Regions from separate parts of the Citrobacter enshiensis genome, predicted to be linked through region 1. Evidence: predicted binding sites of a transcription regulator. Region 1 holds the regulator's gene; each other region holds the start of a gene.
The links. Region 1 encodes CRP, which controls carbon source genes, mostly activating them, when cyclic AMP is high. Its sites were predicted from a motif close to ATGTGANNNNNNTCACAT; they were not measured.
Positions count from the first base shown of each region.

Region 2: P2W74_RS21405 (YjcB family protein) is a predicted target of CRP. The motif match lies at 4,395-4,412, and genes of this name have one in related genera.
Region 3: P2W74_RS15470 (ABC-F family ATPase) is a predicted target of CRP. The motif match lies at 5,195-5,212, and genes of this name have one in related genera.

Region 1 is NZ_CP119862.1:365,255-372,577, reverse strand. Features, by position in the region: partial or broken gene P2W74_RS01675 (hydrolase) at 1-265, shown strand, start outside; gene P2W74_RS01670 (YheU family protein) at 268-486, shown strand; gene P2W74_RS01665 (phosphoribulokinase) at 540-1,409, shown strand; gene P2W74_RS01660 (OsmC family protein) at 1,456-1,860, opposite strand; gene crp (cAMP-activated global transcriptional regulator CRP) at 2,169-2,801, shown strand; gene P2W74_RS01650 (YccS/YhfK family putative transporter) at 2,853-4,940, shown strand; gene argD (bifunctional acetylornithine/succinyldiaminopimelate transaminase) at 4,930-6,150, opposite strand; gene pabA (aminodeoxychorismate synthase component 2) at 6,236-6,799, opposite strand; gene P2W74_RS01635 (putative adenosine monophosphate-protein transferase Fic) at 6,831-7,323, opposite strand, start outside.
Region 2 is NZ_CP119862.1:4,487,958-4,495,280, forward strand. Features, by position in the region: gene P2W74_RS21385 (glutathione S-transferase family protein) at 303-971, opposite strand; gene soxR (redox-sensitive transcriptional activator SoxR) at 1,329-1,787, opposite strand; gene soxS (superoxide response transcriptional regulator SoxS) at 1,874-2,197, shown strand; gene P2W74_RS21400 (EAL domain-containing protein) at 2,200-3,786, opposite strand; gene P2W74_RS21405 (YjcB family protein) at 4,544-4,825, shown strand; gene ssb1 (single-stranded DNA-binding protein SSB1) at 4,931-5,449, opposite strand; gene uvrA (excinuclease ABC subunit UvrA) at 5,699-7,323, shown strand, end outside.
Region 3 is NZ_CP119862.1:3,213,547-3,220,869, forward strand. Features, by position in the region: gene P2W74_RS15460 (glycoside hydrolase family 31 protein) at 1-1,984, shown strand, start outside; gene P2W74_RS15465 (glucuronyl esterase domain-containing protein) at 2,093-3,385, shown strand; gene P2W74_RS15470 (ABC-F family ATPase) at 3,488-5,080, opposite strand; gene ldtB (L,D-transpeptidase) at 5,314-6,234, shown strand; gene P2W74_RS15480 (anion transporter) at 6,307-7,323, opposite strand, start outside.

The sequences.
Region 1 (7,323 bases):
TGATGCGATAGACTATTATCGTCAATGTAGCGCCATGCCGTTGCTCAATCAGATCGCCAAACCCACGCTGATTATTCACGCGAAAGACGATCCGTTTATGGACAGTCATGTGATCCCGAACCCCGAGAATCTGCCGCCGCAGGTTGAGTATCAGTTAACCGAGCATGGCGGGCACGTCGGCTTTATCGGCGGGACGCTGCGCCGCCCGGAAATGTGGCTTGAATCGCGCATCCCTGACTGGCTCACCACGTATCTGGAAGCATAATCATGATGATCCCCTGGCAGGAGTTGTCCGCTGAAACGCTGGATAACCTGATTGAAAGCTTTGTATTGCGCGAAGGCACCGATTATGGTGAACATGAGCGTTCGCTTGCGCAAAAAGTCGCCGACGTCAAACGTCAACTACAGCGCGGCGAGGCCGTTCTGGTGTGGTCTGAACTCCACGAAACGGTCAACATCATGCCCAGAAAACAGTTGCACGAGTAATCCGCCGCTGAGGGCCGACTATACTAAAACGAGTGTTTATTCATGGAGTTGTTATGTCTGCCAAACATCCGGTGATTGCGGTAACAGGGTCCAGCGGCGCGGGGACCACCACCACCAGCCTCGCGTTCCGTAAAATTTTTGCACAGTTAAATCTGCGCGCCGCCGAGGTGGAAGGCGACAGCTTTCATCGCTATACCCGCCCGGAAATGGACATGGCGATCCGCAAAGCGCGGGACGCCGGGCGACATATCAGTTATTTCGGCCCCGAAGCTAATGATTTTGGTCTGCTGGAACAAACGTTCAGCGAATACGGACAAGCGGGCAAAGGCCAGTCGCGGAAATATCTGCATACCTACGATGAAGCAGTACCGTGGAATCAGGTGCCGGGAACCTTTACGCCATGGCAACCCTTGCCCGAACCGACCGACGTCCTGTTCTATGAAGGGCTGCACGGCGGCGTAGTGACGCCGCACCATAACGTTGCGCGCCATGTGGATTTGCTGGTTGGCGTAGTACCGATCGTTAACCTGGAGTGGATACAGAAACTGATCCGCGACACTGGCGAACGTGGGCACTCCCGCGAAGCGGTGATGGATTCGGTGGTCCGTTCCATGGATGATTACATCAACTTTATCACCCCGCAGTTCTCCCGTACGCATATTAACTTCCAGCGCGTGCCCACTGTGGACACCTCGAATCCCTTCGCGGCAAAAGGCATCCCGTCATTAGACGAAAGCTTTGTCGTTATTCATTTTCGCAATCTGGAAGGGATCGATTTCCCCTGGTTACTGGCGATGCTTCAGGGCTCATTTATTTCACACATCAATACATTAGTCGTGCCGGGCGGCAAAATGGGACTGGCAATGGAGTTGATCATGCTGCCGCTGGTTCAGCGACTGATGGAAGGCAAAAAAATCGAATAATATGCAGCGTTGCCGGATAAGCGTCACGCCCTCCGGCAACGTGAGATCACGCGGCAATCACTTCATATGAATGCGTGATATTCACCGCTTTTTCCAGCATTAACGCAACGGAACAATATTTTTCTGCAGAAAGATCAACAGCTCGCGAAACGGCGGCATCTTTCAGTTCATTGCCGGTCACAATAAAATGCAGATTGATATGCGTAAACAGACGCGGCGCCTCTTCACGACGCTCAGAAGTGAGCTTCACTTCGCAGTTGGTCACGTCCTGGCGTCCCTTTTGCAAAATAGACACCACATCAATCGCACTGCAGCCACCCGCGGCCATTAACACCATTTCCATCGGACTCGGCGCTTTATCACCGGAGTTACCATCCATCAAAATCTGGTGGCCGGAAGCAGACTCTCCCAGGAAGGTTAACCCTTCGACCCATTTCACACGCGCTTGCATATTTCGTAACTCCAATGTTTCAATTTTCCTGACAGATTACGCGGACATAACAAATCTCGCAATGGAAGGCGACCTGCATCATGCTGAAGCGAGACACCAGGAGACACACGGCGAAAGCTATGCTAAAACAGTCAGGATGCTACAGTAATACATTGACGTACTGCATGTATGCAGAGGACATCACATTACAGGCTGCAGTACATTTTTAGCAGCCCCCTTCCCTGGCAGCGGGAAGCATATTTTGGCAACCCCAGAGACAGCGTCGTTTTCTGGCTCTGGAGACAGCTTATAACAGAGGATAACCGCGCATGGTGCTTGGCAAACCGCAAACAGACCCGACTCTCGAATGGTTCTTGTCTCATTGCCACATTCATAAGTACCCGTCGAAGAGCACGCTGATTCACCAGGGTGAAAAAGCAGAAACGTTGTACTACATCGTTAAAGGCTCAGTGGCAGTGCTGATTAAAGACGAAGAAGGGAAAGAGATGATCCTTTCTTATCTGAATCAGGGCGATTTCATTGGCGAATTAGGCCTGTTTGAAGAAGGCCAGGAACGCAGTGCATGGGTACGTGCAAAAACGGCCTGTGAAGTCGCTGAAATCTCCTACAAAAAATTTCGCCAACTGATCCAGGTAAACCCGGATATTCTGATGCGCCTGTCTTCCCAGATGGCTCGTCGCCTGCAAGTTACGTCCGAAAAAGTCGGCAACCTTGCCTTCCTCGACGTAACCGGTCGTATCGCTCAGACTCTGCTGAACCTGGCGAAACAACCCGATGCGATGACTCACCCGGACGGCATGCAAATCAAAATCACCCGTCAGGAGATCGGTCAGATCGTTGGCTGTTCTCGCGAAACCGTTGGTCGTATTCTGAAAATGCTGGAAGATCAGAACCTGATCTCAGCGCACGGTAAGACCATCGTCGTCTACGGCACTCGTTAACCCCGTCGAAATAGCGCATTACCCTGTAATGCGCCATTTTTGTTGGCACCGATGTGGCGAAGACTGATCTATCATCCTGAAATCAACTACGCACTGCGGCAAACGCTGGTGCTGTGTTTGCCTGTGGCGATTGGTCTTATCATTGGTCAGTTGCATCTGGGATTGCTCTTTTCTCTCGTTCCCGCCTGCTGCAACATTGCCGGGCTTGATACCCCCCACAAACGCTTTTTCAAACGCTTAGTCATTGGCGCATCGCTGTTTGCCGGATGCAGCCTGGTCATGCAGCTACTGCTCGCGCAAGCAATACCGCTGCCGCTGATTCTGACGGGGTTAACGCTGATTCTTGGCGTGACGGCGGAACTCAGCGCCTTGCATGCCCGACTCCTGCCGGCTTCGCTTATCGCCGCCATTTTCACGCTAAGCCTGGCCGGTAACATGCCCGTCTGGGAACCGTTGCTGATCTATGCCCTGGGCACCCTGTGGTACGGGCTTTTTAACTGGTTTTGGTTCTGGCTCTGGCGTGAACAACCGCTACGCGAGTCGCTCAGTTTGTTGTACCGCGAGCTGGCCGACTACTGCGAAGCCAAATACAGCCTGCTCACCCAGCACGCCGATCCTGAAAAAGCGCTGCCGCCCTTGTTGGTACGCCAACAGAAAGCGGTGGATCTCATCACCCAGTGTTACCAGCAAATGCACATGCTGTCGGCGCATCACAATAATGAATATAAACGCCTGCTGCGGGCCTTCCAGGAAGCGCTGGACTTACAGGAACATATCTCCGTCAGCCTGCATCAGCCGGAAGAGGTGCAAAAGCTGGTCGAACGCAGCCATGCAGAGCAGGTGATTCGCTGGAACGCGCAAACGGTCGCTGCGCGCTTACGCATCCTGGCGGATGATATTCTGTATCACCGCCTGCCGACTCGCTTTTCCATGGAAAAGCAGATTGGCGCGCTCGAGAAAATTGCCAACCAGCATCCCGATAACCCGGTGGGTCAGTTCTGTTACTGGCACTTTAGCCGCATTGCCCGCGTATTGCGGACCCAACGCCCGCTGTATGCCCGTGACCTGATGGCGGATAAACAGCGTCGACTCCCGCTGATCCCGGCGCTAAAAAACTATCTGTCATTCAAATCGCCCGCACTGCGAAATGCCGGGCGCATCAGCGTCATGCTGAGTATCGCCAGTCTGATGGGGAGCGCGTTACATCTGCCAAAACCGTACTGGATCCTGATGACGGTTCTGTTTGTAACGCAAAACGGCTACGGTGCGACGCGGGTTCGCATACTGCACCGTTCGGCGGGCACGCTGGTCGGGTTGGTGATTGCGGGCGTGACGCTACACTTCCACATCCCCGAAGGCTTCACACTGGCGGGCATGCTGGTCATTACGCTGGTGAGCTATCTGATCATTCGTAAAAACTACGGCTGGGCAACGGTCGGGTTTACGGTCACTGCGGTGTATACCCTGCAATTGCTGACGTTAAACGGCGAGCAGTACATTGTGCCGCGGTTTATTGACACGGTGATTGGCTGCCTGATCGCGTTTGGCGGGACGGTCTGGCTCTGGCCGCAGTGGCAGAGCGGTCTGTTGCGCAAAAACGCCCACGACGCGCTGGAAGCCGACCAGGAAGCTATACGCCTGATCCTCAGCGACAATCCACAGGCAACGCCGCTCGCGTATCAGCGTATGCGTGTCAATCAGGCGCACAACACGCTGTACAACTCGCTGAATCAGTCCATGCAGGAACCCGGATTTAACGCGCACTATCTGGCAGATATGAAACTGTGGGTGACGCACAGCCAGTTTATTGTCGAGCACATCAATGCGATGACAACGCTGGCGCGGGAACATACGATGCTGACGCCAGACCTTGCGCAACGCTATCTGGAATCGTGTGAAATTGCGCTCCAGCGCTGCCAGCAGCGTCTGGAGTATGACGGACCGGGCAGCTCTGGCGATGTGAATATTCTGGAAGCGCCAGAGATGCTCTCCCATGGGCCATTAAGTACCCTGGAACAACACCTGCAGCGCATACTGGGCCACCTGAACACCATGCACACCATTTCGTCGGTCGCCTGGCGTCAACGGCCTCACCACGGGATCTGGCTCAGCCGTCGGTTACGGGATATTAAGAGCTAACGACTTTCGCGACGGCCTGCGCGAAACGCTGCATTCCCTCATCGATATCCGCCTCTTCCACCACCAGCGAGGGGGCGAAGCGCATCACATCCGGACCGGCATTCAGCACCATCACACCTGCACTCGCTCCCGCATAAAGAAACTCACGCGCTCGTCCCTGATATTGCGGCTTCAACTCTGCCCCAATCAGCAGTCCCATCCCACGAATGTCGCTGAAAACATCGTACTGCTCGTCAATTTTCTGCAAATGCTGAACAAATTTCTGCCGTTTCGTCTGAATGCCGTCCAGCACGTCTGGCGTGTTAATAATATCGAACGCAGCGCCAGCAACCGCGCAGGCCAGCGGGTTACCACCGTAGGTGGAACCGTGAGAACCGACGTGAAACGCACAGGCAATCTCCTGCGTGGTCAGCATGGCGCTCACCGGGAAACCGCCGCCAAGCGCCTTGGCGCTGGTCAGAATATCCGGTGTCACGCCATAGTGCATATATGCAAACAGGGAGCCAGTACGCCCCATGCCGCACTGCACCTCATCAAAGACCAGCAATGCCTGATGCTGGTCACACAACTCGCGCAGTCCTTTCAGGAACTCGGGCGTTGCCGCCGTTAATCCCCCTTCCCCCTGGATGGGCTCCACCACCACCGCGCAGGTGTGGTCATCCATCACGGCTTTCACCGCATGCAGATCGTTAAAGGGAACATGGACGATGTCGGCCGGTTTCGGCCCAAAACCATCGGAATACTTCGGCTGGCCGCCAACCGTTACGGTGAACAGTGAGCGACCGTGAAACGCGTTATGGAAGGCGATGATTTTGGTTTTGAACGGACTGTGACGCACGCAGGCGTAGTGACGCGCCAGTTTGAAGGCCGTCTCGTTCGCTTCTGTGCCAGAGTTCATGAACAGCACGCGTTCTGCAAACGTCGCGTCGATAAGCTTACGCCCCAGCCGTAGCGCCGGTTCATTCGTAAAGACGTTACTGGTGTGCCACAACGTTTCGCCCTGGGTTTTCAGCGCCTCAACCAGCGCCGGATGACAATGCCCCAGCGCCGTCACTGCAATCCCGCCAGCAAAATCAACGTATTCCTTTCCCTGTTGATCCCAGACGCGGCTTCCTTTGCCTTTTACCGGAATAAATTCTGCCGGTGCATAAATCGGCAGGATAACTTCATCAAAAGTCGCGCGCGTAATTGCAGTTTGTTCAGTTGCCATCTTATGACCACCCAGTTATGCAGGAATTAATGTGAAATTATAATCACAAAATATGCATAAAAAATCATTAGATAGCAACCACAAATCAGCGCTGGAGGAAATTTGCCAGTAGCCGATGCCCCTGTTCGCTGAGAATGCTTTCCGGATGAAACTGTACGCCTTCCAGATCCCATTCCCGATGACGAATGCCCATAATTTCCTGGGTTTCACTCCAGGCGGTGACGTCAAAACAGACGGGAAGCGTGGCTGGGTCAATCACCAGAGAATGGTAACGCGTCACGCGTAATGGATTCGACAATCCCAGGAAAACACCCTGACCGGTATGGGTTATCGGCGAGGTTTTGCCATGCATGACTTTCGCTGCCCGAACGATGGTCGCGCCAAACGCTTGCGCCATGGCCTGGTGGCCCAGACACACGCCCAGTATGGGCAGCCGTCCTGCATAATGGCGAATCACGTCCAGCGAAATTCCGGCCTCGTTGGGCGTGCAGGGGCCAGGAGAAATCACGATCTTTTGCGGATTGAGTGCGTCGATTTGCGCCAGCATCAACTCGTCATTCCGTTTGACCAGGACGTCAGCGCCCAGTTCGCAAAAATACTGGTAGAGGTTCCAGGTGAAAGAATCGTAGTTGTCGATTAGCAGGATCATGGCGGCTCCGGTACGTTAGAACCGCGCTATTCTACTCAGTTTCCTCAGCTTCGCTCACCACTTTACGAAATATTGCCTGCAATGCCGAAAGGTCGCCCATGGCGCCACTCTGGTTGGCCTGATTCCACTCATCCACCTGAATACCGTTCCAGGCCAGCGTGTAACCGGCATGAATCGCCAGTTGTTCAAAGAAGATGCGCTGTGCCAGACCGCTGCCGATGCGAAACGGATGCAGCACATTGATCTCACAATAGTAATGCGCGAGCCTGGCGACGAATTTCTCTTTCGGCAATCCGACCAGATACCCTTCTTCTTCCAGATCCTGCATCAGGGCATTGCCCTCTTTTTCGATCCAGGCAAAATGGCAGAAAGGCGTGTCCCCCTGATAGATATCCACTTCGCGTAACTTTCCCGCCCAGTCGAAAATGTCCTGATAAAGTTGGCGATGAATAGCGCACAGGTAGGGTAAACCACGAACCCGCGGCCCCAGTTCAATGGTCGCGGCGCGTAACGCCGTCAGTTCA
Region 2 (7,323 bases), 790 kb from region 1:
GTCGATATGCGTGGTGGACAATCCACTGCCAGCGAAACGTCATCTCCATGTGCTACGTTTGCGACAATAGGGGTGTCGCAAAAAAGCAAACGTTTAGCTCCGCGCATAAAAAACGGGTAGTAAAAAAAAGCAAACGATTATCCAGCGATTCTACGGGGGTTTTCAACTGAACTTTGTCCCTTTTTACGCATTTCTTTTTAGAATGGCGAAGAAACAGACAATCGATGCGCAAACGTTATCGTCGCTGCGCAATCTGATAACAATTTTCGCCTGCATTGATTAAAACTCAACCAGTGGGATATTTACTCGCCCGGTATCTCAAAAGATCCCCCCTGATGAATCGCGCGTTGCCAGGCGGGTCGCGTTTCCACCCGTTTTTTCCAGGCGCTGATGTGCGTCAGGTCATCAATTCCGCTTCTGGCGAGCAGTGCAAACAGCGGGAAGCTCATTTGAATGTCCGCCATGCTGATATGATCTCCGGCAAACCAGGGACGTCTCGCCAGATGCGCATCAATATAGCGGGCGTGCGTTTCCAGTTGCGGATTGAGCCAGGCTTTTTGCACCCCTTGTCCCAGCACGCCACCCAGCGTACGCAACCCAAAGGGGACGGGATGTTTGCCGAGGCTAACAAAGACCAACTTCAACAGTAGCAGCGGCATCAGCGAACCTTCGGCATAATGAAGCCAGAACCGGTACTGCCGTTTCTGTTCGCTATCAACAGGTTTAAAGTGTCCTGCGCTGTCATAGGTTTCCTGCAAATACTCAAGTATTGCCCCAGATTCGGCGAGGATGGCGCCGTTGTCTTCAATCACCGGAGACTTACCAAGAGGGTGGATTTTTTTCAGCGCCGGCGGCGCCAGCATCGTCTTTTCACGCTGATAACGAATAATCTGGTAAGGCAGCGATAACTCCTCTAATGCCCACAGTACGCGCTGGGATCGGGACTGATTCAAGTGATGTACTGTCAGCATGGTTGCCTCCTGTTTTTCATTCCAATTAACTATAGAAAATTGTCGAAGATGACGTAAATATTTCGGCTAAAAAAGCGGCATTACACTGGCAAACCTGCGGTCGTGGCATACAATTACAGTATCAACACAGACCGGAACCTCCACCACGTGCTCGACTGAGGGGTGTTGACGTCGGGGGAAACCCTCCCGTGAACCAGCGGGATAGAGTGAAAGACAAAGACCGGAAACAAACTAAAGCGCCCTCCTGTGGCGCTTTAGTTTTGCCCTGTTTTTACGGGAGAGCGCGTTTTCCGTCCTGCAAAAGCGCGTAAATGACAGCCCCGATACACATCCCGCCAGCGGGTCAACATAAACCGTTTAATCATCTTCCAGCAATCGCGCGCCCGTTCCCTGCTCACCCAGCTGATCGCCAGGGTTACGCAATGGGCAGTCGCTACGTGAAAGACAGCCGCAGCCAATACAACCGTCCAGCTCATCACGCAACGCCTCCAGCGTGTGGATGCGTCGGTCCAGTTCCTCACGCCACTGCGATGAAAGCTGCCGCCACTCTTTTACACTCAATGTATGGCCTTCCGGCAGTACGCCCAGCGCCTCGCTAATGGTCGCCAGAGGAATGCCAATTCGCTGAGCAATTTTGATGATCGCCACATAACGCAACACATCGCGTTTATATCGTCGCTGATTGCCGCTATTGCGAATACTGCTGATCAGCCCTTTGCTTTCGTAAAAGTGCAAAGCGGATACCGCCACGCCGCTACGCTTTGCCACCTCGCCCGGCGTCAAAAGGGCTTTAATGCGGGGTAATTTCTTTTCCATAAATCGCTTTACCTCAAGTTAACTTGAGGAATTATACTCGCCCGCAGACAAAACGACGAATTGAACACTGAGAAAGAGGCAGCAATATGTCCCATCAGCAGATTATTCAAACCCTTATTGAATGGATTGATGAACATATCGACCAACCGCTGAACATTGATGTGGTCGCAAAAAAATCAGGTTATTCGAAGTGGTACTTGCAGCGAATGTTCCGAACGGTGATGCGCCAGACGTTGGGCGACTATATTCGCCAGCGTCGACTCCTGCTGGCCGCCGTTGAACTACGAACGACCGAGCGCCCCATTTTTGATATTGCGATGGATCTGGGATATGTGTCGCAACAAACCTTTTCGCGCGTCTTCCGCCGTGAGTTTGATCGCACCCCCAGCGACTACCGCCATAGCCTGTAGCATTACTGCTCGCGCTGCATCATGCTCGCGGGCGGTCGTTGTAACCATTGCATGAACTCTTGCGCCGATAGCGCTTTCGCAAAGTGCCATCCCTGACAATACTGGACGCCGCGCTTAAGCAGCCAGGTGACCTGCTCCGCCGTTTCCACACCTTCCGCAATGGTCTTCAGACGCAGGCTTTGCGCCATCTCAATAATATGTTCCGCGATAAGATGGCTGGTACTGTTGGTGGTCAACGTATCGACAAACGATTTGTCGATCTTCAGAATGTCGACATTCAACGAATACAGGTTGTGCAGGTTCGAATACCCTGTGCCGAAATCATCAATGGCAACTTCATAGCCTGCCTGACGAAACGCCTGAATCACCGGCGTCATTTTGGCTACATCAATAAATCCGCGCTCCGTCACTTCCACTTTAATTTGTTGCGCAAGCATCGAATGCTGGCGTGCTTTATCCGCAATGAACGCAATCAGGCGCGAGGAGTGAAAGTCGGAAGCCGAGAGGTTGATCGATATATACAGCTGGGGATGCCGCGCGAGGAAATGGCCCAAATCATTGAACACCCCTTCTACGACATAATCCGTAATCTGTTCGATCATGCCTTCTTTTTCTGCCAGTTGGATGAACTCCGTGGGGCTCATGACCTGACCTTCGCATCCCGGCCAACGCAACAATGCCTCCGCACCGACGCATTTTTCATTTTTGACATCAATGATCGGCTGGTAATGAACACAGAGTTGACGTTTATCAATCGCACGCTGCAGCAAACGGCGGGGAGAGTGATATTCCTGGCGGGTACGCCACCACATCAATAGCAGAATAATGCTACAGATAATGCCTAACGGCAGTGTCAGCGTGGCCTGGTGATACAGGTTCTGGTAAAAACGATCGCTTGAAGTCGAAACAATAACCGCAATCGGGCGTTTTGCGGAACGCACAATAGTGTAGAAACGATTGTCTTCCTGAAAAATTAATTTATCGCGACGTATCAGCGGCAGTAATTGTGCAACATTGGCCCACTCGCTGACCGAGAAAAATGATTCGGTGACCGTATCGTACACTCCCCAGGCCAGAGACTGATCGTCAGACATCACTTCGCTGTAAGATAACGGATTTATCACCGCCACATAGTTTCCCCTTTGCATATACGTCATTTTATAGCCTGCAAAAAAAGGGGTATCACGATAGTAATAAATAGCGGTATCTGGTTTTCGTTGATAATCGGCGGAGGGAATAATATAAGGGCTGGCGGGCGCCATAACGGTCGAACATAAGAAATGTTCGCCCTGAGCATAAATTAGCTCGCTAATATACAGGCGGCTACGAATAATATTCAGCATGCGTTGCTGATGCGCGGAAGTGCACGCTTTGCCATGATACTGTTCTGCTGCATCACGCGCTAAATCAGCCTGTAAGATCACCAGCTCTGTTTTATCTAACGCCAGCTGTGCAAAAGAGTGAAGCTGGTTATGCGTTTCTGATACCGCGCGTCCCTGAGCGAACCATAGCGCCAGCATCACGGGGAGCAATGCCACCATAATTGTTCCGAGGAACTTCAGCATCTTGCTGCGCGCACTACGATTCATTTCAGCCCTATTTCCCTGCAGTATATGTGCCCGTCATCATCAAGGCTGGATGTTCTGGCTCAATAATTCGAGTTGCAGGACCAGGCGTAGTGACACGGCACGTAAAAGCGAACCCAGGCACTAACAAAACGCAATGACCGGGGTGAACGAATGCAGCCGTAGCACATGCAACTTGAAGCACGTCGAGTCTATAACAAACAGGTGATTAAATTGCATGAATCTATCAACATTAGCAACAGACTTTTCTTAGTAAAGGTCTGATATTGACGGATGAAGATAATATTTTCCCGTAAGACAAACTTAAAGTTACGCTTATTTTTATTAAGGAATACGCACCCCGACAAGGATTCGGATTTGTCTTAAAAAATAACAAGCGTGTTTTTAAAAATTTCGTTAATTTTTCTGAATGGTTAATTTTACTGAAAATATAAAAGAGTAATAAAGATACATCTTTATTTTCCAACGCTTGCCGCTAAATAATTTGAGTAACCGCGCATACAACCTGAAGCATGACCACCAGAAAGCCTCTTCTCGCCATTTACCACACATTTATTATGGTTATAAAACAGACAAAAAAGGGCGCTTTACGCTAGCGGACAAATAACTCAATGTGATATAGTTCACAAAAATAATGAAACAGAAACGACGTTTCATTAAGTCTTGTTCTCAAAGCCCGCCGATAGCCAGAGTGCACCACGTCTCCCGTGAACAGCACCGTGCTGTCCAGGGCAGCAGCTACTCTCAGAGGATTTGTTTCATGGCAACCATCACCACTGGCGTGGTTCTTCTTCGCTGGCAATTGCTGAGCGCCGTGCTCATGTTTTTAGCCAGCACGCTGAATATTCAGTTTCGTAAATCAGACGCGATTGGGCTGTCAGTCATCAGTAGCGCTCTTGGCGTGGTCTCCGCCTGTTGGTTTGCAACCGGTCTGCTCGGTATTACTCTGGTGGATATCTCGGCCATCTGGAGCAATATCGAATCGGTGATGGTGGAGGTGATGAGCCATACGCCACCCGAGTGGCCGATGGTGTTAGTCTGACGTTGAGAAGAGCCTCCTCCGTGGAGGCTTTTTATTAGGCAATAAAAAACCCCCTGTCTCGACAGGGGGTTGCAGAAAACACGTTACCGTATTAACCCATACTTATCAGAACGGGATGTCGTCATCGAAATCCATCGGCGGTTCGTTAGACGGTGCTGGTGCAGACTGCTGCGGACGAGACTGCGCGCCGCCGCTGAACTGATTGCCACCCTGAGGCTGTTGAGGCTGACCCCAACCACCCTGCTGCTGACCGCCTGCCGGAGCACCGCCGCCCTGACGGCCACCCAGCATCTGCATGGTGCCACCCACGTTAACCACCACTTCCGTCGTGTATTTTTCTACGCCGGACTGATCGGTCCATTTACGGGTGCGCAGCTGACCTTCAATATAGACCTGAGAACCTTTACGCAGGTATTCGCTGGCCACTTCCGCCAGTTTGCCAAACAGCACAACACGGTGCCATTCGGTCTGCTCTTTCATCTCACCGGTCGCTTTATCACGCCAGGATTCGGAAGTAGCCAGCGTAATGTTGGCAACTGCGCCACCATTCGGCATATAGCGTACTTCCGGGTCCTGGCCCAGATTACCGACGAGAATCACCTTGTTTACGCCTCTGCTGGCCATGATCGTGTCTCCTGAAAAACGTTCTTAATAAGTGTAAGCGCGGGATTGTAGCATTTCCAATAGCGCTTTTACTACGTTGCGAGGTCGATTCCAGTCAACAACCTCAGCCAGACATTGTTGCACAGACACCTGCGTTTTGCATTCCAATACTGGATATCCACTCAGGCTTTATTGTGTCATAATTAACCGTTTGTAGTCACCGGTGGCTCCATGCGACCGGGCAAAAAGCGTTTAATCCGGGAAAGGTGAATGGATAAGATCGAAGTTCGGGGCGCCCGCACCCATAATCTCAAAAACATCAACCTCGTCATCCCCCGCGACAAATTAATTGTCGTGACCGGGCTTTCGGGTTCTGGCAAATCCTCGCTCGCTTTCGACACCTTGTATGCCGAGGGGCAGCGTCGTTACGTTGAATCCCTTTCCGCGTATGCGCGTCAGTTTCTGTCGCTAATGGAAAAGCCGGACGTCGACCATATTGAGGGGCTGTCGCCTGCCATCTCAATTGAACAGAAATCGACCTCCCACAACCCGCGCTCTACGGTCGGGACAATTACCGAAATCCACGACTACCTGCGTCTGTTGTTCGCCCGCGTCGGTGAGCCGCGCTGCCCGGACCACGATGTTCCGCTGGCGGCCCAGACCGTCAGCCAGATGGTGGATAACGTGCTGTCGCAGCCAGAAGGAAAGCGCCTGATGCTGCTGGCGCCGGTGATCAAAGAGCGTAAAGGCGAACACACCAAAACGCTGGAGAATCTGGCAAGCCAGGGCTACATCCGCGCCCGTATTGACGGCGAAGTGTGCGATCTCTCCGACCCGCCAAAGCTGGAACTGCAAAAGAAACATACCATTGAGGTGGTGATCGACCGCTTCAAAGTGCGCGACGATCTGTCCCAACGTCTGGCCGAATCCTTTGAAACGGCGCTGGATCTTTCCGGCGGTACGGCGGTGGTGGCCGACATGGACGACCCAAAAGCGGAAGAGCTGCTCTTCTCCGCCAACTTCGCCTGTCCGATTTGCGGCTACAGTATGCGTGAACTGGAACCCCGGTTGTTTTCATTCAACAACCCGGCGGGCGCCTGTCCGACCTGCGACGGCCTTGGCGTACAACAGTATTTCGACCCCGACCGGGTGATCCAGAATCCTGAGCTGTCGCTGGCGGGCGGTGCTATCCGCGGTTGGGACCGTCGTAACTTCTATTACTTCCAGATGCTGAAGTCGCTGGCTGAGCACTACAAGTTCGACGTGGATGCGCCGTGGGCCAGCCTGAGCGCGAACGTTCACAAAGTCGTGCTGTACGGTTCGGGTAAAGAGAACATTGAATTTAAGTACATGAACGATCGCGGCGATACCTCAGTGCGTCGCCATCCGTTCGAAGGCGTGCTGCACAATATGGAGCGACGTTATAAAGAGACGGAATCCAGTGCGGTACGCGAAGAGCTGGCGAAGTTCATCAGCAATCGTCCGTGCACCAGTTGCGAAGGTACGCGCCTGCGTCGTGAAGCACGCCATGTGTTTGTTGAAAATACGCCGCTGCCTGCGATTTCCGACATGAGCATCGGCCATGCGATGGACTTCTTCAACAACCTCAAACTCGCCGGTCAGCGTGCGAAAATCGCAGAGAAAATCCTTAAAGAGATCGGCGATCGCCTCAAGTTCCTCGTCAACGTCGGCCTGAATTACCTGACGCTTTCCCGTTCTGCGGAGACGCTCTCCGGCGGCGAAGCGCAGCGTATCCGTTTGGCCAGCCAGATTGGCGCGGGGTTAGTCGGCGTGATGTACGTGCTGGATGAGCCGTCGATTGGTTTGCATCAGCGTGACAACGAACGTCTGCTGGGGACGCTTGTCCATCTGCGTAATCTTGGTAACACCGTTAT
Region 3 (7,323 bases), 2.1 Mb from region 1:
CGGCGTGGCGCACTATCTGAGCCGCCGGAAAGATGAGCGCTTTTACGGGCTGGGAGAGAAAGCCGGTAACTTGCAGCGTAACGGTAAACGCTATGAGATGCGCAATCTGGATGCGATGGGCTATAACGCCGTCAGCACCGACCCGCTGTACAAACATATTCCCTTCACCATCACCCGCCGTGATGATGTGAGCTACGGTCTTTTTTATGACAACCTGAGCAGCTGCTGGCTGGATCTGGGGAATGAAATTGACAACTACCACACCGCGTATCGCCGCTGGCAGGCGGAAGCCGGTGATATTGATTACTACATGTTTACCGGTAAACGGGTGCTGGACGTGACCAAAGCGTTTGTGCGTCTGACAGGAAAAACGCTGTTCGGGCCGAAATGGAGTCTGGGCTACAGCGGCTCGACCATGCACTACACCGACGCGCCGGATGCGCAAAACCAGCTGATGAACTTTATTCGCCTGTGCGAAGAACACGCGATTCCGTGCGATTCATTCCAGCTCTCTTCCGGCTATACCTCGATCAACGGCAAGCGCTACGTCTTTAACTGGAACTACGACAAAGTGCCGCAGCCGAAAGTAATGTCCCGCGCGTTCCATGACGCAGGACTGAAACTGGCGGCCAACATCAAGCCGTGCTTGCTGCAAGACCATCCGCGTTATAGCGAAGTCGCTGAAAAAGGTCTGTTCATTCGTGATTCAGAAACGAATGCGCCGGAACGCTCCAGCTTCTGGGACGATGAAGGGTCTAATCTCGATTTTACCAACCCGCAGACTATTCAATGGTGGCAGGATGGCGTGACGACCCAGTTGCTGGAGATGGGCATCGACTCGACCTGGAACGACAACAACGAGTTTGAAGTGTGGGACGGCGAAGCCCGCTGTCACGGTTTTGGCCAGGAAATCGCCATTAAGCACATTCGCCCGGTGATGCCGCTGCTGATGATGCGCGCCTCTATGGAAGCCCAGCAGCGCTTTGCCCCGGAAAAACGGCCGTATCTAATCTCGCGCTCGGGCTGCGCCGGGATGCAGCGCTACGTCCAGACCTGGAGTGGCGACAACCGCACCAACTGGGACACGCTGCGCTACAACACAAGAATGGGGCTGGGGATGAGCCTTTCCGGCCTGTTTAACGTAGGGCACGACGTAGGTGGTTTCTCTGGCGACAAACCGGATGCAGAACTGTTCGTGCGCTGGGTACAGAACGGCGTGATGCACCCACGCTTTACCATTCACTCGTGGAATGACGACCATACGGTCAATGAACCGTGGATGTACCCAGGCGTGACGCCCGCCATTCGCGGTGCGATTGAGCTGCGTTATCGCTTACTGCCCTATTTTTATACCCTGCTCTGGCAAGCTCATGCCGACGATGAGCCGATGCTGCGCCCGACGTTCCTCGACCATGAGCATGATGAGCAAACCTTCGAAGAGTGCGACGATTTCCTGCTTGGCCGCGATATTTTAGTCGCCAGCGTAGTTGAAGAAGGCCAACGCCAGCGCCGCGTCTGGTTACCGGATAACGAAACAGGCTGGTACGATTTTTACACTCACGAGTGGTTCTCTGGCGGCCAGTGGATTACCCGCGATGCCCCGCTGGAAAAACTGCCGCTGCTGGTACGGGCAGGCGCCGGTTTACCGCTGAGCGAACGCATCACCCACGTCAGCGCAGAAAAAGACGCTACGCGCGAGTTGAAACTCTTCCCCGTGAAGGGCACAGGCACGACGACCGGTATGTTGTTTGAAGATGATGGCGAGAGCTGGAATTATCAGCAAGGCAATGCGCTGTGGCTCGCGTGGGAGATGCGTTGCAGCGCCAGCGCGATTCATGTGAACTTCACCCGTAAAGGCCACTATCAGCCCGCGTGGCACAAACTGGCCGTTACGCTGGCGGGCAACGACCCACGCACCTTGTTTATCGATGGCAAAGAAGTTTCACGGGACGATGCGCATTTTTGCCTCCCCACATTGCAGTGACATCAACGGTGAGTTCCATCTTGTACGGTTCTTACCTGTCAACAGAGACGCCCACGACGGGCGTCTTTGGGAGAGTCGGACATGAATGGACCCCTTCACGGAGTTTTTATGAACAAGACTATCTTAGCTGTCGTTGTCTCGCTTGCCGCCTTCACTGCCCCTTCAGCCTTTGCCGCCGAAGGCTTCAAACCCAATTATGATGAAAACAAAACAGGCTCCTTGTCGCTGCCGCAGGCAATTCCGGCGGGCACAAAGGATGCCAGACTCGCCTGGGAAACAACGCGGCGTAGTGAAATTTTAAATCTGTTTCATGACAACGTGTACGGCAAAACTTTCACGTTTAAGCAGGTGAAAGTCATAAAAACATCGGCAAAGCATCCCTTAACGCTTTCCAAAGGCTATTGGCAGACGGTGGATTTGTCGCTGGACGGTCGGCCTGCGCAATTACTGATGTATATGCCTGATTCCACCAAACCGGTGCCGGTATTCGTCGGGTATAACTTCTGCGGCAACCACGGAGTGACGTTCGATCCTGCACTGCCTGTTTCCACGCAATGGGCGAATCCGCTGGTCTGTGGCAGCAAAGTCGACCCCACACAGGTCACGACGCTGCACAATACCTTCACCCCCGCCTCGCGCGGCGTGCGCGCCTATCGCTGGCCATTCGATGACATCGTGTCGCAAGGGTTTGGTGTTGCCACCCTGTATTATGGCGACGTCGTCGCCGATAACCCTGCTGATTTTCAACGCTTTATTCAAACCAGCCGTCCCGGCGAAGCGGTGGGAGACTATTCCGCGATTGGCGTCTGGGCCGGTGGTTTAAGCGCCGTCGCGGATTATCTGCAGACCCGTAAGGATGTCGACAGCGACCGTCTGGCGGTCATCGGTCATTCGCGGTTGGGCAAAACGGCGCTCTGGGCAGGCGCCAATGATTTGCGTTTTCGCTACGTCATCGCCAACAACGCCGGTGAAGGCGGCGCGGCGCTGGCACGCCGCAACTATGGCGAAACGCTGGCGTCAATCACCACCGATTTCCCTCACTGGTTCTCGGCCAAATACGCGAGCTATGCCAACAACATTGATGCGTTACCCGTAGATCAGCATATGTTGATCGACCTGATCGCCCCCCGCCCGGTGTATGTCGCCAGCGCGAAAGAGGATCAATGGTCGGACCCCAAAGGCGAGTTTTTATCTGTTGTGGCCGCCAAAAGCGTCTATCAGCTTTATACCGATGATATTTTCACGACCGACCAACAGCCAAAAACAGGACAGCCGTTACACAGTCGTCTGAACTATCACTACCGGGAAGGGGTTCACGATCTCTTTCATTACGACTGGCAGCAGTATCTGGACGTCGGTAAGAAATATTTGCAGGAAGAAACATCGGTGTCGAAGCGTTAAGTATGGGTTTTGTTACCTTCCCCTGACCGCAAGCCGGGGGAAGGTCTCAGGAAAAATGCCCAATGTTGCATTGGGCATTACTCAGGCAGTATTAGAGCCTGATTATTCGACGCCTTTGCTACGCAGATAATCTTCGTAGTTACCGGTGAAGTCGATCACGCGTTCCGGCGTAATTTCGATCACGCGGGTTGCCAGCGAGCTAACGAATTCGCGGTCGTGAGAAACGAAGATCAGCGTGCCCTGATACATCTCCAGCGCCATGTTCAGCGATTCGATAGATTCCATATCCAGGTGGTTGGTTGGTTCATCCATTACTAGAATATTCGGTTTCTGCATCATCAACTTACCGAATAGCATGCGCCCTTTTTCACCACCGGACAGCACCTTAGCAGGCTTTTTGATATCGTCCTGGCTGAACAGCAGACGACCAAGGAAGCTACGAACAACTTGCTCATCGTCCCCTTCCTGTTTCCACTGACTCATCCATTCAAAAACGGTCAAATCGTTTTCGAACTCATATTCGTGATCCTGCGCGTAGTAGCCAATTTGCGCATTCTCAGACCATTTAACGGTGCCATTATCCGGCGCCATGTCGCCTACCAGGGTTTTCAGCATGGTAGATTTACCCACGCCGTTGGCACCCAGGATGGCAATCTTCTCGCCCACTTCCAGCAGCAAATTGAAGTTTTTAAACAGCGGACCGTTATCAAAGCCTTTGGTCAACGCTTCCACTTCCAGCGCGTTACGGAACAGTTTCTTGTCCTGTTCGAAACGGATGAACGGGTTCTGACGGCTGGAGGCCTTCACTTCGTCGAGCTTGATCTTATCAATCTGACGCGCACGTGAAGTGGCCTGACGAGATTTCGAGGCGTTGGCGCTAAAGCGGCTAACGAAGGACTGCAGATCGGCAATCTGCGCTTTCTTCTTGGCGTTATCGGCCAGCAGACGTTCACGCGCCTGGGTTGCCGCCGTCATGTACTCGTCATAGTTACCGGGATAAACACGCAGCTCGCCGTAATCGAGATCCGCCATGTGCGTACAGACCATGTTCAGGAAGTGACGGTCGTGCGAGATAATGATCATGGTGCTGTCACGGTCGTTCAGCGTCTGCTCCAGCCAACGAATAGTGTCGATGTCCAGGTTGTTCGTCGGTTCATCGAGCAGCAGGATGTCTGGGTTAGAGAACAGCGCCTGCGCCAGCAATACGCGCAGCTTCCAGCCAGGCGCGACTTCGCTCATCGGGCCGTAATGCTGTTCTACCGGAATACCAACACCCAGCAGCAGTTCACCCGCGCGGGATTCGGCAGAATAGCCGTCCATTTCGCCGTATTTCACTTCCAGATCGGCCACTTTATAGCCGTCCTCTTCGCTCATTTCCGGCAGCGCGTAGATGCGATCGCGTTCTTGCTTCACTTCCCACAGTTCAGCGTGGCCCATGATCACCGTATCCAGTACGGTGAACTCTTCGAACGCAAACTGATCCTGACGCAGCTTACCAATACGCTCATTGGGATCGAGGGAGACGTTACCCAGCGTCGGCTCAAGGTCGCCGCCGAGGATCTTCATAAAGGTGGATTTACCGCTACCGTTCGCGCCAATCAGGCCGTAACGGTTGCCGCCGCCAAATTTGACGGAAATATTTTCAAACAGCGGCTTACTGCCGAACTGCATGGTGACGTTGCTGGAAACTAACACTGGCGTATCCTGAGAAAAATATGTGACAAACCGCATATTATGCCACAAGTATTAAAAAAGATCGCGTATTGTCAGGAGCAGGAACGCAGAACAAAAGGTCAGATCAAGGGAAAAATGTGATTTCGTACACATCTGATTTCCCTGTGAACCCGAATGCACATATAATGCGCTCCCAACACGACAGAATTCTCAACCCAATAGCCTGCCTGGCAATGAATCTCGCATAAATGAATATGAATATGAAATTGACAACGTTTTTCGCGGCGGCACTCGCAGTTGTTGGCTTTTGCAGCACTGCTTCAGCCGTTACGTATCCACTACCGACAGACGGTAGCCGGGTGATTGGTCAAAACCAGGTCATCACTGTCCCGGAAGGCAATACCCAGCCGCTGGAGTATTTTGCTGCCCAATACCAGATGGGTCTTTCCAACATGCTGGAAGCTAACCCGGGCGTGGATACCTTCCTGCCGAAAGGCGGTACGGTGCTGAACATTCCGCAACAGTTGATCCTGCCGGATACCGTGCATGAAGGTATTGTCATCAACAGTGCTGAAATGCGTCTGTACTACTACCCGAAAGGCACCAACACCGTTATCGTGCTGCCGATTGGTATTGGCCAGTTAGGTAAAGATACGCCGATCAACTGGACCACCAAAGTGGAACGTAAAAAAGCAGGCCCGACCTGGACGCCGACGGCAAAAATGCACGCCGAATACCGTGCTGCGGGTGAACCGCTGCCTGCGGTCGTGCCTGCCGGTCCGGATAACCCGATGGGTCTGTACGCACTGTACATTGGCCGCCTGTATGCCATCCACGGGACTAATGCCAACTTTGGTGTTGGTTTGCGCGTGAGCCACGGTTGTGTGCGTCTGCGTAACGAAGACATCAAATTCCTGTTTCAGAATGTACCGGTCGGTACGCGCGTTCAGTTCATTGATGAACCAGTGAAAGCCACCACCGAGCCAGACGGCAGCCGCTACATTGAGGTGCATAACCCGCTGTCGACCACTGAAGCTCAGTTTGAAGGCGGCGAGATCGTACCGATTACGCTGAACAAGAGCATTACAAGCATCACCGGTCAGCCTGACGTCGATCAGTCAGTCGTTGAACAGGCAGTACAGAACCGTTCTGGTATGCCGGTTCGTCTGAACTAATTCCATGAAAAAGGCCCGATAGCACTATGCTTATCGGGCCTTTAACACGCCAGCCAACATCCTGCCTAAGCGCTATCTCAACAGCAACAACCCATACCCTACCAACGCCGCCCATACCAACATCGGTAACGAATACAGATGGAAACGCCACCAGATGCGTCGGTCGTTTGCCATGCGTAATGCAATCAGATTTGCCAACGAGCCAGGTAACAGACCGAAACCGCCGATATTGACCGCCCATGCCAGCAACAGCGTAGGCGGTACATAGTTCAACAGTAGAATCGTCGTGGGCACGTTGCTGATAAATTGCGACAGTCCGATAGCCGTCAACCAAAGTCCAGGCCCGGAAAGCGTGCCGATATGGCCTGAAATCGCCTGCAACGCGGGAAGCTGGGTTAATAAATGCACGTCGATAAACATCGCCATAAACACCAGCAGCAACGTCCAGTCCACGCTGAGCACCACGCGACGCGCCAGTATCAGAAATCCTGCCGCCACAATTGCCAGTCCCCACAGCTCCTGCTTCAGCTCCAGCGCACTCAGAAAGACGATGTACAGTCCGAGACAGCTCCACACCAGCCGCGGCTGCCAGTCTGGCGAGCGCGTCCCGGTATGGTATTGCAGCGCTTTCGCCGGAAAACAGAACCAGCACAGCACCAGTAAGGTCAGCATCATTGCGACAGCGAGCGGCAGCATCTGCCAGGTAAAGGCGGTAAATGACAGGCCAGAACGCCCCCACAGCAGAATATTTTGCGGGTTGCCAATGGGGGTGAGCAGTGAACCGGCATTCACCGCCAGCGCTTCAAAAATGATCAGCCGATTAACCGGAATCGCGCACAGTTTTTTGAGGGTAATGGTGAGAGGGACTACGATAAACAACGCCACATCGTTGGTCAGAAACGTCGACAGTCCAGCGGCCGCCAGCACCATGAACATCGCCAGACGACGCTCGGTGGCAAACCGGCGGGTCATCCTGCGCCCCAGCACATCGAAGTAGCCGCTCAGTTCAACCCCTTTTGTCAGCAGCATTAAACCGCTGAGGGTAATAATGGTATGCCAGTCAATGGCAGCGAGCCAACGACGAGGCGA